2 regions of the Verrucosispora sp. WMMA2121 genome follow, and region 2 is predicted to be linked to the other one. Evidence: riboswitches for the same ligand, from Rfam matches in the RefSeq annotation. Region 2 holds a riboswitch; the other holds the start of a gene.
What was found. A riboswitch is a leader RNA that binds a small molecule or an ion and turns the genes downstream of it on or off. The one in region 2 is predicted to bind cobalamin.

Region 1 (8,159 bases), 1.2 Mb from region 2:
TCGCCGACGACGACCCGGCCGACCTGGCCGGCCTGCTGCGCACCGACTACCGGGGCTGCCGGTACGCGTTCGGCTACCCGGCCTGCCCCGACCTGGAGGACCGGGCGAAGATCGTGGAGCTGCTCGGCGCCGAACGGATCGGCGTGCAGCTGTCCGAGGAGTTCCAGCTGATGCCGGAGCAGGCCACCGACGCCATCGTCGTCCACCACCCCGAGGCCAGCTACTTCAACGCCAAGTGACGCGTGATGTCGATGGGTGCGTCGAAGCTGTCCCGGTCTGCGGCGTGGTGACCTGATGGAATGACCTGATCGGTCAGCGTTTCATCGAGAGTGCTTCAGGCCGGCGAAGACGATCGCGAGCGTACGGGATTGCAGTTGCTCGTCCCATCCGCCGTGCAGGGCGCCCTGACATGTGCCGGCAAGGAGCGCCATCACCTCGGGTAGCCGTACCGAGGCGGCGACGGCGCCGGTGCGCTGGGCCTGCTCCAGCAGCGAACTCATCGCCTCCGCCAGGTGCCCCACCGCGTCGGTCAGGCGAATGTCCACTCCGGAACCGGCGAGCAGGTCGACGGCGGTCTTCCTCGCTGCGGCCTGCGCCACCGTGTGCGTGAAGAACGAGAAGAGGTCGTGCTGCCCGGCGTCTTCGGCGAGCTGGGTGAGCAGCCGCTTCATGATTGCGGTGAGCAGGTCGTTCTTGGTGGGGAAGTGACGAAAAACGGTGCCGATGGCAACGCCGGCCCGTCGGGCCACCTCCTCGGTGGAGGCGCGGGAGCCGAACTCGGCGAAGACCGCCTCGGCGGCGTCCAGGATGCGCGTCCGGTTGCGCTGCGCGTCGGCACGCAGCGGCGGCCCCTCTACCAAAGTGAGTCTCCACTCATTATCCTCGGTCCTGAAGTCGAGTCCTGACTCATTATCCAGGGGAAGACATGACGCCAAGCGAGATCTTCGACAGCATGCGTGCTCGGTGGCTCGCGGACCTGTCCACCTGGGAAGCTGACACGCTCGCCGACGATGTGGTGATCGAGACACCGTTCGCCGTGCCCGGCCGCCCTACGCGCATCGAGGGCAGGCAGAGCGTGCTGGAATACACGCAAGCAGGCCGGGCGGCGTTCCCGGTCCGGTTCCATGACTGCCGCAACGTGGTTGTGCACGAGACCGGCGACCCCGACGTGATCGTGGTCGAGTACGAACTGGTCGGCACTCACACGGCGACCGGGGTTACCGCCTCGGCGCCGTTCATCGGGGTACTGCGGACCAGCCACGGCAAATTGGCCCAGTGGCGCGAGTATCAGCACACCCTCGCCATCGCTGAGGCCGTCGGCCAGGCGTAGGTCGACTGCCGAGGTGCTCCGGTGGTCAGTACGCCGGCCGGAAGTCCGGGCCGTCGGCTGTCGTCACCAATTCCCAGCCGAAGGCTTTCAGGGTGATGTCGGTGCGGGCGCCGAAGGTGTGGACCAGTCTGGCGACCGGCCCGTCCGGCAGGCTGTCGCCGACCGTGGCGAATACCTCGGCCGGGTTTTCGCCGAGCTGCTGTGCCACGATCCACGGCACCGCCAGAGCCACCATGAAGTCCCGGTCGTCGTCGGACGTCAGACATCGGGCGAGGCCGGTCGCCAGCACTGAGCGGCGTAGCAGATCGACGGAGCTCTGGCGCAATGCCAGGGTGGCGAGGCGGGCGCCGTAGCGACCGAGGGCGAGCGCGTTGGTGGGGTCGAGGGAGCGTACGAAGCTCTGCTCGATGCGTCGCGGAGCGCGGGCGAGGATCTCCTCCGCGAGTCGGTCCTGCTTCCCTGGGATTCGCTCCAGGTTGGGTTGCACCCGGCCAGGATGGCAGAACCGCGCGAGGTCAGCACTCGGCACTGCCGAGGCGTGCGAACTCGTCGAGGGAGACGTACTTCGGTACCTCGTCGTTGTTCACGATTGCGGTGATCATGACTGATCCTGGTTGCAGGCCGGCCAGCTCGGGCAGCCGGAAGGTAACCGAGTGGGTGGTGAAGCTGTTGTTGCCGGCGACGCCGTACATGCGGAAGGCGGCGCGCCGATCAGGGGCCGGATCGGGCGGGAATCCCGGCAGTTGGACGGTGGCCGGCGAGGTCACGTCCATAGGTAGGTCGTAGTCCCAGCCGGGCCAACTCGGCCAGTTTGCGGACGGGGCCGGCGCGCCGGAGGGGTGGGCGAGACCGCGCTTTCGGTGGCGACAGGTCCGCGCGAGTCGCCATGTCGCCGACACGTGCCCGGCTCGTTCGGCGGTTGCTGCCGCCGCACGTCGGAGCCGAGTACCGTCGATTGTGGCGGTTCGCTGGTGTGGAGGCCAGCAGATCGCCGCATAGTCCTTCACCCGGGAGCTTCGTCATGCCGCCGAGCGCGCGCACCATCGTTGACCCACGGTTTCCCGCTGAGCTTGCCCGACTTCGACGTGTCCGTGGCCTGTCACTGCGTGATCTGGCCCGCCTCGCGTACGTCGGGAAGAGCTACGTGCACGACCTCGAGACGGGCCGGACCCGACCGTCCCGAGAACTCGCCGCGCACCTTGACGACACCCTTCAGGCCGGCGGGACGCTGGCCGCGATGGTCGTCGATGCGCCGACCGTGACCACCCCCGACGACGATGACCGCCTGGCGTACGTGCTCGCCGAACCGACCCGCCTCGACGCCGCTGCGGTGCGGCTGCTCGCCGAGGTGCTGGCCGCGCAACGCCGCCTCGACGACGTCCTGCCGGCTCCGGTGACACTGCCGGCGATGGTGGCGCAGTGGTCCACCATGCAGCAACTCGCCGAGCGGGCTGCCGGGCCGTACGCCGGCCAACTGCACGAGGTGGTGGCGGAGTGGACGCAGTTCGTCGGCTGGTTGCATGCGGAAGCCCGCAACGACGGTGAGGCGATACAGGTGCTGATCGAGGCCGCCAGGCAGGCCGACGCCGTTGACAGTGGCCCGCTCGCGGCGCAGGTGGAGAACTTCCGAGGCTACGTGGAGCGGCAGCGAGGCAACCCGCGCGGCATCGTGCGCCACTTCCTCACCGCGTACCACACACCCGGGGCGACGGCGCTGCAACGCGTCGGCGACGCGGTCCAGGCCGCCCATGGGTTTGCGCTACTCGGCGACCGGCACTCGGCGGTAGGGCTCCTCGGGGAGGCAAGCGACCTCACCGAGGCGGCCGAGCGCGAGCAGGCGCCGGTCCTGGCCTACTGGCTGACGCCCACGTTCAGCCGGATGGGTCTCGGTCTGGCCTATCTGGCGCTCGGCGACACGTCGGCCGGCATCGACAACCTGCGGGTCGGGTTGGCCGGGTTGCCGCCTGACCAGCGGGACGCCGCATGGACGCAGGAGTATCGGCAGGCACTCGCGGTCGCCACCGGCTGAGCTGTCCGTCAACCGTCCCGGACAGGACGCCGGACGCCCCGCACCTGCCCTGCTTGCCCACCGCCATCGCACGATTCTTGTGGGTGGTGGCGGTGCGCCCCCACGTACCGCCGCCCCCGTCCCCGAACTCCGGCGGAGGTGATGGTGTGAGCAGGTGGCACAGGTTCTGGTGGTGGCTGCGGCGGCGGCCGAGGCCGCTGGCTGACGGCGGGCAGTGGCGGGAGGCTGTCGAGCAGGAGGCCGCCCGGCAACGCCTGCTCGACCAGGCCCGGCGCATCGCCCGGTGGCCGGCATGACTCGGCGTGCCGTCAGCTATCGGGACGCGATGGCCGCCGAGGCGGTGCGAATCGGCCGGGCCGTCGACGCCCTGCCCGCCCGGATCGCCGACGAGCACCTGCCGCGCCGGCCGGAGTGGACATGCGCCAGCTGCGAGGGCGAACCGCCGTGGCCGTGCGCCCCAGCGCGGGTGCGACTCGCCGAGGCGTACGGCCGGGACCGGGTGGGCCTGTCGATGTACGCGGGTGCCTTGTTGACGGCGGCGTTGGACGACCTGCCGCGCGAGGATCCCGGCGAGCTGACGACCCGGTTCCTGGCGTGGCTGAGGTGCACCTGCGGGACGGGTAGCCACGCCGGGGCGTGACCGACGATCGGCACCCCGGCGCATCCGCCGTCCTTTTCGTACGCCCGCCTGCCTGCGACCGGTCAAGCACGGACCGGCGTAGCCGAATGTGACCTCCGTTGCAGGACACGCCGACACACCATCTGGTGTCTTGCGTTCGCGGGTAGCCCATATATGGTGTCACCCGTAGCTGGTTCGGCGCCCACCCGGGGCGGCCGAGGCAAGAGGGAACCCGGTGGGAATCCGGGGCTGCCCCGCAGCGGTGAGTGGGAACGACAGCCGTCACGAAGCACTGGGCCACGGCCTGGGAAGCGACGGCCAGTAGGAGCGCGTGAGCACGCCCACGAGTCCGAAGACCTGCCAGCACGCCGCCCGCACTCGTGGGCGGCGGCCGCAGGCCGCGTGGGACGGCCGACGCCAGGAACGGGCCGTGCCGCCTGCGCGGATCCCGTGGCGTCCTCCCGCGTGTCCGAGGCCCCGAGCAGACGGCGCGAGGAGAGAGACGTGACGGTCGTGCGGGAGGCGCCCGCCTCCGAGGCAGGTGTGTCGGAGCAGCGCCGGCAGGTGATGCAGGTCCGCAAGCGCGACGGCGCCACGGAACCGGTGGACGTCAACAAGATCGTCCGGGCGGTGGAGCGGTGGGTGACCGACCTCGACGAGGTCGATCCGCTGCGGGTGGCCACCAAGACCATCAGCGGTCTGTACGACGGTGCCACCACCGCCGAACTGGACAAGCTGTCCATCCAGACGGCCGCCGAGCTGATCGGTACGGAGCCGCAGTACTCGAAGCTGGCGGCGCGGCTGCTGGCCGCGTACGTGGACAAGGAGGTCCGTGGGCAGCAGGTGGCGAGCTTCAGCCAGTCCATCCGGTACGCGCACGGCCTGGGGCTGATCGGGGACGCCACGGCCGATTTCGTGGCCCGTAACGCGCGCAAGCTGGACGACGCGGTGGACCCGGACGGCGACCTGCGGTTCGAGTACTTCGGGCTGCGTACGGTCGCGGACCGCTACCTGCTGCGGCATCCGCAGACCCGGCTGGTGGTGGAGACGCCGCAGTACTGGCTGCTACGGGTGGCCTGCGGGCTGTCGCAGACGCCGGGCGAGGCGATCGCGTTCTACCGGCTGATGTCGAGCCTGGCGTATCTGCCCAGTTCACCGACGCTGTTCAACTCGGGCACCCGGCACACCCAGATGTCGTCGTGTTTCCTTGTCGACTCCCCGCGCGACGAACTCGACTCGATCTACGAGCGTTACCACCAGGTGGCGAAGCTGTCGAAGTTCTCCGGCGGGATCGGCATCTCCTGGTCGCGGGTGCGGGGTCGGGGTGCGCTGATCCGGGGCACCAACGGCAGGTCGAACGGCATCGTGCCGTTCCTGAAGACGCTCGACGCCGGGGTGGCGGCGGTCAACCAGGGTGGCCGACGCAAGGGCGCGGCCTGCGTGTACCTGGAGCCGTGGCACCCGGACATCGAGGAGTTCCTGGAGTTGCGGGACAACACCGGGGAGGAGTCCCGGCGTACCCACAACCTGAACCTGGCCAACTGGATCCCGGACGAGTTCATGCGGCGGGTCGAGGCCGACGGCGACTGGTCGCTGGTCGACCCGTCGGACGCGCCGGAGCTGCCGGACCTGTTCGGCGAGGCGTTCGACGAGGCGTACCGGGCGGCGGAGAAGAAGGCCGTCCGGACGGTCAAGGCCCGCGACCTGTACGGCCGGATGATGCGTACGCTCGCGCAGACCGGCAACGGGTGGATGACGTTCAAGGACGCCGCGAACCGGCTGTCCAACCAGACCGGTGCGCCCGGCAACACGATCCACCTGTCGAACCTGTGTACCGAGATCCTGGAGGTCAACAACGACACCGAGACGGCCGTGTGCAACCTCGGCTCGGTGAACCTGGGCGCGCACGTCACCGCCGACGGCGTCGACTGGGAGAAGCTGCGCGCGACGGTACGCACGGCGGTGGTGTTCCTCGACCGGGTGATCGACATCAACTACTACCCGGCCGAGCAGACGGCGGTGTCGAACCCGCGCTGGCGTCCGGTCGGGCTCGGGCTGATGGGCCTGCAGGACGCATTGTTCACCCTGCGCCTGCCGTTCGACTCGGCGTCGGCACGGGAGCTGTCGACCCGGGTGCAGGAGGAGATCTTCCTGACCGCGCTGGAGACGTCGGTGGGGCTGGCCGAGCGGTTCGGCCCGCACCCCGCGTACGCCGAGACCCGGGCCGCGAAGGGTGAGTTGCATCCCGACCTGTGGGGCGCGGAGGTGACGCAGGCGCAACGGTGGACCGCGCTGCGGGAGCGGGTCGCCCGCCACGGGCTGCGGAACTCGCTGCTGGTGGCGATCGCGCCGACCGCCACCATCGCCTCGATCGCCGGGTGTTACGAGTGCATCGAGCCGCAGGTGTCCAACCTGTTCAAGCGGGAGACGATGTCCGGTGAGTTCCTCCAGATCAACACGTACCTGGTCCGGGAGCTGAAGGCGCGCGGGCTGTGGACGGCACCGATCCGGGAGCAGATCAAGCGGGCCGAAGGGTCGGTGCAGGGCATCGCCGAGCTGCCGGCGGACGTGCGGGAGCTGTTCCGGACCGCGTGGGAGCTGCCGCAGCGGGCGCTGATCGACCTGGCCGCCGCCCGGGCGCCGTTCATCGACCAGTCGCAGTCGCTGAACCTGTTCCTGAGCGCGCCGACCATCGGCAAGCTCTCCTCAATGTACCTGTACGCCTGGAAGGCCGGGCTGAAGACCACCTACTACCTGCGGTCGCGTCCCGCGACCCGGATCCAGCAGGCCACCGTCGCCGTCACCCCGGCGATCAAGCCGGTCGTCGCGGTCAGCGACGACGAGGCGTTGGCCTGTTCCCTGGAGAACCCCGAGAGCTGCGAGGCGTGCCAGTGACCACCGTTTCCGAACCCGACACCGGCCAGCGGCAGATGCTGCTCGATCCCGGCATGGACCTGACCCTGCGGCCGATGCGGTACCCGCAGTTCTTCGACCGGTTCAAGGACGCCATCAAGAACACCTGGACCGTGGAGGAGGTCGACCTGCACGCCGACCTCGCCGACCTGGCCAAGCTGTCCCCGGCGGAGCAGCACCTCGTGTCCCGGCTGGTCGCCTTCTTCGCCACCGGCGACACCATCGTGGCCAACAACCTCGTGCTCAACCTCTACCAACACGTCAACTCGCCGGAGGGACGGCTCTACCTGTCGCGGCAACTGTTCGAGGAGGCGGTGCACGTCCAGTTCTACCTGAACCTGCTGGACACCTACGTGCCGGACGAGCGGGAGCGGTTCGCGGCGTTCGCCGCCGTGGAGAACATCCCGTCGATCGCCCGCAAGGCCGAGTTCTGCTTCAAGTGGATCGACTCGATCTTCGAGCTGCGCGAGTTGCGGACCCGCGCGGACCGGCGCGCCTTCCTGCTGAACCTGATCTGCTTCGCCGCCTGCATCGAGGGACTGTTCTTCTACGGCGCCTTCGCCTACGTGTACTTCCTGCGGTCCCGGGGTCTGCTGCACGGCCTGGCCTCCGGCACCAACTTTGTGTTCCGGGACGAGTCGATGCACATGGCCTTCGCCTTCGACGTGGTCGACACCGTACGCGCCGAGGAGCCGGACCTGTTCGACGACGAGATGCGCCAGCAGGTCCGCGACATGCTCGCCGAGGCCGTCGAGTGCGAGGTGCAGTTCGCCGCCGACCTGCTCGAACAGGGCGTGTCCGGGCTGTCCCTGGCCGACATGCGCGAATATCTCCAGCACGTCGCCGACCGCCGGCTGGCGCAGTTGGAGATCGAGCCGCTGTACGGGTCGAAGAACCCGTTCGCCTTCATGGAGTTGCAGGACGTGCAGGAGTTGTCCAACTTCTTCGAACGGCGGGTGTCGGCCTACCAGGTCGGAGTCTCCGGCACGGTCGCCTTCGACGACGACTTCTGACGGCGGTCCCATCCGCTGACCGAGGGCCGGCCCGGCGATGATCCTGCCGATCGTCGCCGAGCCGGGCCGCCGGCCGGTCTCAGACCCGGCTGGCGGTCCTTTCGACGGCGGGCTGGTCGTTCGGGTGGAACAGCAGGTGGATGGTGCCGTCGAGGTCGAGGCGCTGGATCCCGATGCCGTAGACGGGTTCGAGAACGGCAGGGTCGAGGACCTGCTCGGTGGTGCCGGCGGCGGCGACTCCACCCTGGCCGAGCA
Region 2 (8,159 bases):
CCACGGTCAGGTCCAGTCCCTGCAGTGCCTGCACCTCGATCGAACCGGTCTGGTAGATCCGCACCAGGTTCTCGCAGACGATGAGCGCGTCCCGGCCGAACTCGGGGGCGCGCGCGGACGACTGCGGCAGGGACAGCGGTGTGCTGGCCATTCCTTCCCTCCGTCCGGGTCGGGCCGGCGTCGAGCCAGCCTGGGCTGGCGGTCCGGCGCACCGAACCGGCCCTTGGTGTCGTCCGGCCGGCCCGCCTGGTTGCCGGAGGGGTCGAGGGTCCGATCGCCCCCACCGACGCAGATTGAAGCAGTTTCGCAACCGGCGGCTCCGTTGACCATGCCCCCGGCTGGCTTTCCTGCGCCCCTGGCAGCCACACGTCGCGGCGCGGGCGGCGGCGCAGCGTGTGGTGGCACCGCGACCTCGCCGCTCGCGGGCTCGGCACCGGGCAGGTTGCGATCGTGCTCGGCGAGCTTCCGGGCGCACGCCGACGCTGGCACGCTGAGGCAGACGGAACGGAATCCCACGCCACCCCGACCGGGACCGCTTCAGGAAGGCTCACGATGTCCACGACCACCTTCACCGCCGCCGCGGCAGGTCCGGTGCGCCGCACCGGCCAGGCTCGGGCCGCGTACCTGCTGCTCTGGACGTTTGTCCTGGTCAACCTGGTGATCCTCCAGGTCATGTTCGCTCATCCGAGCCGGCCGACGCCCAACACCCTGACCGCGATCGGCCGTTTCCTCGGCCTGCATCTGGCTTTCGTGATGGCACTGCAACTGCTGCTGATCGGCCGGATGCCGTTCCTGGAACGGCGGATCGGCATGGACAAGCTCACCAACTGGCACCGCTGGACCGGGTTCGCGATCTTCTGGCTGGTCGTGCTGCACCCGACGTTCGTGCTGCTCGGCTACGCACAGATCGACCGGATCTCGTTCTTCGCCGAGATCCCGAACCTGGCCCGGCAGATGCCGGTGCTACTCGGCATGATCGCCGCAGTCCTGATCGGCGTGCTGGCCTCCACCTCGGTACGGATCGCCCGCCGCCGCATGTCGTACGAGCTCTGGCACGCCATCCACCTGGTGGTGTACGTGGTGATCGTGCTGTCGGTGATCCACCAGATCTACGAGGGCGCCTCGTTCGCCGGCAGCGCCGTCGCCAAGGCCTACTGGTGGGGGTTGTGGGCCTTCGCGGTCGGCTCGTTGCTGACCAACCGCCTGGTCGTGCCGCTGGTGCGCAACGTCCGGCACCGGCTGCGGGTCGTCGCGGTGGTGCCGGAGACCGACAACGTCGTGTCCGTCCACGTTGCCGGCAACCGCCTCGACCGGCTGCGCGCCCGTCCCGGCCAGTTCTTCTGGTGGCGTTTCCCGGGGCACAACTCCTGGTGGCAGGTCAACCCGTGGTCGCTGTCGGCGGCGCCCGACGGTCGCACGCTGCGGCTGACGGCGAAGGCGATCGGCTCCACCAGCGCCGGGCTGCGGCAGTTGCCGGTGGGCACCCGGGTCTACGCCGAGGGTCCGTACGGCGCCCTCACCACCGCCGCCCGCACCCGGGAGAACAGCCTGCTGATCGCCGGTGGCATCGGCATCACTCCGATCCGGGCGCTGCTGGAGGACCCGGAGTTGACCGGAGACGTCGTGGTGCTCTACCGGGCCCGCACGCCCGCCGACGCGGTACTGATCGATGAGCTGCGCGATCTGGCACAGGCCAGGGGCGCCCGCCTGCACCTGCTGACCGGTCGCACCGCCGACGGCAGCCAGCCGTTCAGTCCGGAGAGTCTGCGCGGCCTGGTCCCCGACATCGCCGAGCGCGACGTCTACCTGTGCGGTCCCGCGGCGATGGCCGGCACCGTGCGACGCAGCCTGCGCGCCCTGCGGGTTCCGTCCCGCCAACAGCATGTCGAGGCGTTCCGGTTGGGGGTGTGAACCTCACCGGCCGACAGTGCGCGAGGCGAGCGGAAGCGGCGCGGGAAACCCCGTGGCGGACCGGGACGGCCCGCTGCTAGTTTGCCCGAAGGCCGTGCGAGAGACCGAGGAGGTGGTACCCGTGAACGTTTCGACATGGGTGCTCCCCTCCGGGGTCACGGTCGGGCGGTAGGTCGCCCGGGAGCGCCGTTCACACGCACTCCCGAAAGGCACGACCATGCGATTCACCTCCGAACGACACCTCGACGACGGCGTCTTCGAACGCGGGTTCACGCTCGGCGACATCCCCGGTTTCCTGTGGACACCCGCGTTCGCGACCGCACCGGTTCCGCTGATCCTGCTCGGTCACCCGCCACTGGGGCTGGGCCGGATGTACCCCCGTCTGGTGGCGCGGGCCCGGGGCGCCGCAGCGGACGGCTTCGCCGCCGCCGCGGTCGAGCTGCCCGGCAGCGGTGACCGGCCGCGTTGGGCCGCCGCCGAGCAGGCTCGCGCCGAACTGCACCGGGTGCTGGCGGCGGGCGAGGCGGTGAGCGACGAGATCGTGGACGCTCTCGTCCTCCCGCTCGTCGACCGGGCGGTCCCGGAAGCACAGGCCGCCCTGGACTCCCTCCTGTCGCTGCCCGAGATCGGCGGCCCCGTCGGGTACTCCGGGGGAGTGATCTCGGTCGGCGTCCGACTCGCGGTGGTGGAGCCCCGGATCGTGGCCGCCGGTCTCTTCGCCGGAAGTTTCGTCCCGCGCCTCATCGTCGAACAGGCCCGGCAGGTCACCATTCCGCTGCACATGCTGTTGCAGTGGGACGACGAGGGCAACGACCGGCAGGCGGCGCTGGAGCTGTTCGACGCCTTCGGCTCCACGGAGAAGACGCTGCACGCCAACATGGGCGGACACACCGGTGTGCCCTGGTACGCGGGGGAGGACGCCGGCCGGTTCTTCGCCCGGCACCTGCGCTAGTGCGGTGTCCGGCCTGCTCGCGGTCCCGCAGGCCGGACACCTCGGGCTTAGCCGGCGGTGTGGCCCGTACGATGGCCGGTGGTGCTGGTTCGTCCCGCCCGGGTGGGTGGGGCGTCGTAAGAGGGAACCCGGTGTGAATCCGGGACTGCCCCGCAGCGGTGAGTGGGAACGACCGCCGTCAACAAAGCACTGGACCGTGAGGTCTGGGAAGCGACGGCCAGTAGGCGACCTGGTGTCATGCCCGCGAGTCCGAAGACCTGCCAGTGCTGCGCACGCCGCCGGCGTGCGTCGCCGGCGGTCCCGTGGGAGGACCAGGGCGGAAGCCGGTACCCGAGGTGTACCCGTCTTCCCTCCCGTGTCCGCCGGACACTTCGAGGGAAGGAACCCTTGGTGAGTACCGCATTCGGGCAGAGCACCGTGCTCGGCTACCCACGCATCGGCGCGAACCGTGAACTGAAGAAGGCCGTCGAGGCGTACTGGGCCGGCACCATCGACGCCGAGGCTCTGGCCGGCACCGCCGCCGGCCTCCGGGCGCAGGTGTGGCGGACGCTGCGCGACGCCCGTCTCGACGCGATCCCGTCGAACACCTTCTCCTACTACGACCAGATGCTCGACACGGCGGTCGCGGTCGGCGCGGTCCCGGACCGGTTCACCCGGCTGGGTCTGTCCGCGCTGGACACCTACTTCGCCATGGCACGTGGTGTCGACGCCGAGCCGGCGTTGGAGCTGACGAAGTGGTTCGACACCAACTACCACTACCTGGTGCCGGAGATCGCCCCGGACACCGTCTTCACCGCCAACCCGGCGAAGGCGCTTGACGAGTACGCCGAGGCCCGCGACCTGGGCATCACCACCCGGCCGGTGTTCGTCGGACCGGCCACGTTCCTGCTGCTGGCCAAGGGCGTCGACCCGTTCGCTCGGCTCGACGACCTGGTCCAGACGTACGCCCGGATTCTCGCCGAGCTGGCGCACGCGGGCGTCAGCTGGGTGCAACTGGACGAGCCCGCCTACGCCGCCGACCGTAGCCCAGCCGAGATCGACGCCCTGCGCCGCGCCTACACCCGGCTCGGCGACCTCACGCACCGACCGCGGATCTTCGTGGCGACCTACTTCGGTGACCTCGGCGACGCGCTGCCGGCCCTGCTGGACACCCCGGTCGACGCCGTCGGTCTGGACCTGGTCGCCGGCGCGGGCAACCTGCACCGTCTCGCCGCCGCCGGACCACTCGGTGGCAAGACCATCGTCGCCGGCCTAGTCGACGGTCGGAACGTCTGGCGTACCGACCTGCGGGCCGCTGTCGCGGCCGGCGCGACGGTCGCCGGGCTGGCCGACCACGTCGCCGTCTCGTCGTCCTGCTCGCTGTTGCACGTTCCGGTCGACCTGTCCGCCGAGACGCATCTCGACCCCCGGCTGTCCGAGCGGCTGGCGTTCGCCCGGCAGAAGGTCGACGAGATCGTCGTGCTCGGCCGCGCGCTGCGCGACGGCACCACCGCGCTGCCCGCGCCCCTGCCGGCCACCCCGGCAAACTGGCGTCACGACGACGTACGCGGCCGCCTCGCCGCGCTGCGCCCGGCCGACCGGCAGCGCGGCGACTATCCCACCCGGGCCGCCCGGCAGCAGGAACGACTGGGTCTGCCGGAGTTGCCGACCACCACGATCGGGTCGTTCCCGCAGACCGCCGAGCTGCGGAGGGCCCGCGCCGCGCACCGGGCCGGCAGCCTCGACGACGCCGGCTACGCGTCCCGGATGCGCACCGAGGTGGAGCAGGTCGTCCGGTTGCAGGAACAGCTGGGTCTGGACGTGCTCGTGCACGGGGAGCCGGAACGCAACGACATGGTGCAGTACTTCGGCGAGCAACTCGACGGTTTCGCCGCCACGCGGCACGGCTGGGTGCAGTCCTACGGCTCCCGCTGCGTACGCCCGCCGATCATCTACGGCGACGTGTCACGCAAGGCACCGATGACCGTCGCGTGGTCCACCTACGCGCAGTCGTTGACCAGCAGACCGGTCAAGGGCATGCTCACCGGTCCGGTCACCATCCTGGCCTGGTCGTTCGTCCGTACCGATCAGCCCCTCGCGGACACCGCCGACCAGGTCGCGCTCGCCCTTCGCGACGAGTGCCGCGACCTGGAGTCCGCCGGGATCCGGGTCATCCAGGTCGACGAGCCGGCGCTACGGGAGACGCTGCCGCTGCGCAGGGCCGACCAGAAGACGTACCTGGACTGGGCGGTGGCGGCGTTCCGGCTGGCCACCAGCGGCGTCGCCGACGACACCCAGATCCACACCCACCTGTGCTACTCGGAGTTCGGCGAGGTGATCGGTGCCATCGACGCCCTCGACGCCGACGTCACCAGCATCGAGGCGTCCCGGTCCAAGATGGAGATCCTCGACGACCTGGCCGCGATCGGCTACGGCCGGGGTGTGGGCCCCGGGGTCTGGGACATCCACTCGCCCCGGGTGCCGTCGCGCGACGAGGTGGTCGAGGCGCTGCGCCGGGCCGTCGCGGCCGTGCCGGCCCGCCGGTTGTGGGTGAATCCGGACTGCGGCCTCAAGACGCGCGGCTATCCGGAGGTCGAGGCGTCTCTCCGGCACCTGGTGGCCGCCGCCGCCGAGGTACGCGGGAGCTGACCGCACCGGGCCGGGTGGTACCGACCTGAGCGGAACTGTATGAAGGACCGGTTGGCCGGCACGGGGTAACCCGTGCCGGCCAACCGGCCTCGGCATCGACGAGCGTTGTCAGCCGAGGGTGCCGCCGATGTGTTTCCAGTCGCTCCAGGTGCCTTGCCAGGTTTTCTGGTAGACGGTGCCGCCGGGGCTGCGGGCGAAGACGTCGTACTGGCCGTCGTGGTAGGTGACGGCGGGGGTGCCGGCGACGGTGCCGCCGAGGGCTTCCCAGCCGAGCCAGCTGCCGTTTCGCCAGGTGTTCTGACTCAACTGGCCGCTGGGGCTGATTCCGAAGACGTGGTGTTCGCCGTTGACGTAGACGGCGGCGAGGCCGCCTTGGATGATGCCGCCGAGACTTTTCCAGTCGCTCCAGGTGCCTTGCCAGGTTTTCTGGTAGACGACGCCTCGGGGGCTGCGGGCGAACACGTCGTACTGGCCGTCGTGGTAGGTGACGGCGGGGGTGCCGGCGACGGTGCCGCCGAGGGATTCCCAGCCGAGCCAGCCGCCGGGTCGCCAGGTGTTCTGGCTGAGCTGACCACTCGGACTGACCCCGAACAGGTGGTACTCACCCTCCGCCCGCACCACAGCCGGACCACCGGGCTCAGACACGGACCAGAGCGCCTCGACAATGCGTTGTGCGTCAGCGGCCTGGGGCTGGTAACGCTCCGGGAACTTCGATCCCTGTACGTCCTGGCACACGTCCCCGATCTGCGCGGTCATCCACGAATTGTTCGGATACTCGCGGATCATCTTGTCGAGGAACGCATTGGTGGCCCAGGTGGGGTTCAGACGCTGAGCCGCAGTGCCCCAGGAAGCACGCTGCTGGAACAGGCCGAGGCTGTCGTGGTCGAGTTCCACATTGATGTTCTGGATGGTGCTTTCCACGATCGTGGTGGTGATGGCGATGACCGCCGCGCGCGAGGCCAGGTCGCGGTCGCGGACCGTGTCGACGACCATACGAGCGCAGGAGACGCGGTACGCGGTCATCGCGCCAGCCATGGTGCCGGTCAGCTGACCGTTGAGTTGGCTTGCGATGGTGCTGTCGGACGTGGTGGTGCCGTTCGGGTCACACGGGCTCGACGGATATCGGTCGGCGACGTCGGTGGACAGGGGCAACGCCGGGCTCGGGTCGTCGGCAGCCGGCGAACCGCTGGCCGGTGCGGCGAGCAGGCCGGGCACCGCGACGGCGAACAGCGCAGCGAGTCCAACCCGCAGCAGTGTTCCGCTCATCAATTCTCCTCACTCGGGAGGTTGGATCGCCTGCCCATCCGCTGGGCAGGCGGCCCCGGTGGGTCACCGGGAATGGTGGGTTGTCGGCCCGCGCCCGCCCCCGATGCGTTTCCAGTCGCCGGAACCGGGTTGCCATGACCTGTTCGACTGATTCGGCTACTTCGTGCGCGGCACCGCTTCTCCACCGATCACTAGCCAGCAATGTAGTGAGCCTCGGCGGTGCATCCGTTGAGAGAATGTTGTGGAGGCTTGCGAAGACCTTGCGGCCGCCACAACTTCCCGAACTCGCAGTTCAGCACGGGCCACAGACGTACCGGAAGATGTGCCTACTCGCCGCCGCGCCCACCGGTCGGATAACGGAAGTCCGTACTCGTCACCGAACGGCGGGCTGCCGACGCTCCGCCTCGGTCAACCGCTTCTCCACCTCGAAGCGTTCCGGCATGTCGAGCTCGATCAGGAGCTTCAGGGCTCGCCGCCACAGTGTCCGAGCGCGGTCAGGCTCAGCGGCCACCAGGCAGCACGCGATGCCGTCGAGAGAAATTGCGAACTCGCGACGGTGACCGATTTCGCGCACCAGTTCCAGGGCAGCCTCGAAGTGCTCACGCGCGGCGTGAACGTCGCCGGCGGCGAGAGCGGCCCGTCCGAGCCCGTTGTGGGCTGCGGATTCGATGCCCGGGTTTCTCTTGTCCCGCAGCGCGTGGATCACCTCGTGGTACACCTGCGCGGCCAGATCTGGCCTGCCCAGGGCGAGTTCGATGGAGGCGAGCTCGTTGAGCACCTCGCCCTCGCCCCACTCGGTCCCGAAACGACGATAGATCAGCAAGGATGCGGTGAGGAGACGCTTCGCGTACCCTTGCGCGCCCTGACGGGAGCGAATGGAACCGATGTTGCGGAGGACGTTGGCCACGACCTGCTGGTCACCGTTCTCCGCGGCGAGGAACAGCGAACGCCGTAGGTGCAGAAGCCCTTCTTCGTATCGCCCGGTGATCGCGTAGATCTCTCCGAGCCCACTCAGCAGACGGGGAACGTCCGGGTCCGGTTCAATCGTGTCACGCAACTCCCGAAGCGCCTGCAAGCCGTGGGCGATAGCCTCCGGATGTCGTCCGGCGTTCAGGTAGATGATGCTCACGTTGCCGTGCAGAACCGCGAGCCACGCCTTGTTACCGAGGCGCTGCCCCGCCGCCATCGCAGGCTCCATGAATTCCAGGCACCGCTGCGTCTCGCCCCGACGGAAGTAGGCGGACGCCAGATAGTTGCAGCTCGCGGTGAGCGCCTCGTCGTCGTCGAGCGCCTTCGCCGCAGCCAGTGCCTGCTCCTGCATGGCGATGAGCTCGTCAAGGCTGCCGGCTTGGTACAGGTGACGCCAGCACACTCGCGCCAGGCGCCACACATAGGAATAGCA

Region 1: another riboswitch for cobalamin. It lies ahead of O7605_RS23705 (ribonucleoside-diphosphate reductase subunit alpha); the one in region 2 lies ahead of metE (5-methyltetrahydropteroyltriglutamate--homocysteine S-methyltransferase).

What each region holds. Positions count from the first base shown of each region.
Region 1 is NZ_JAPZBH010000006.1:3,273,917-3,282,075, forward strand. It holds gene metH (methionine synthase) at 1-239, shown strand, start outside; gene O7605_RS23670 (TetR/AcrR family transcriptional regulator) at 321-860, opposite strand; gene O7605_RS23675 (nuclear transport factor 2 family protein) at 926-1,330, shown strand; gene O7605_RS23680 (hypothetical protein) at 1,356-1,817, opposite strand; gene O7605_RS23685 (hypothetical protein) at 1,846-2,103, opposite strand; gene O7605_RS23690 (helix-turn-helix domain-containing protein) at 2,352-3,359, shown strand; gene O7605_RS23695 (hypothetical protein) at 3,506-3,655, shown strand; gene O7605_RS23700 (hypothetical protein) at 3,652-3,999, shown strand; cobalamin riboswitch at 4,153-4,357, shown strand; gene O7605_RS23705 (ribonucleoside-diphosphate reductase subunit alpha) at 4,546-6,873, shown strand; gene O7605_RS23710 (ribonucleotide-diphosphate reductase subunit beta) at 6,909-7,904, shown strand; gene O7605_RS23715 (ABC transporter ATP-binding protein) at 7,984-8,159, opposite strand, start outside.
Region 2 is NZ_JAPZBH010000006.1:4,439,206-4,447,364, reverse strand. It holds gene O7605_RS28855 (ABC transporter ATP-binding protein) at 1-151, opposite strand, end outside; gene O7605_RS28850 (ferredoxin reductase family protein) at 553-1,911, shown strand; gene O7605_RS28845 (alpha/beta hydrolase) at 2,129-2,863, shown strand; cobalamin riboswitch at 2,932-3,142, shown strand; gene metE (5-methyltetrahydropteroyltriglutamate--homocysteine S-methyltransferase) at 3,254-5,491, shown strand; gene O7605_RS28835 (hypothetical protein) at 5,600-6,757, opposite strand; gene O7605_RS28830 (AfsR/SARP family transcriptional regulator) at 7,131-8,159, opposite strand, start outside.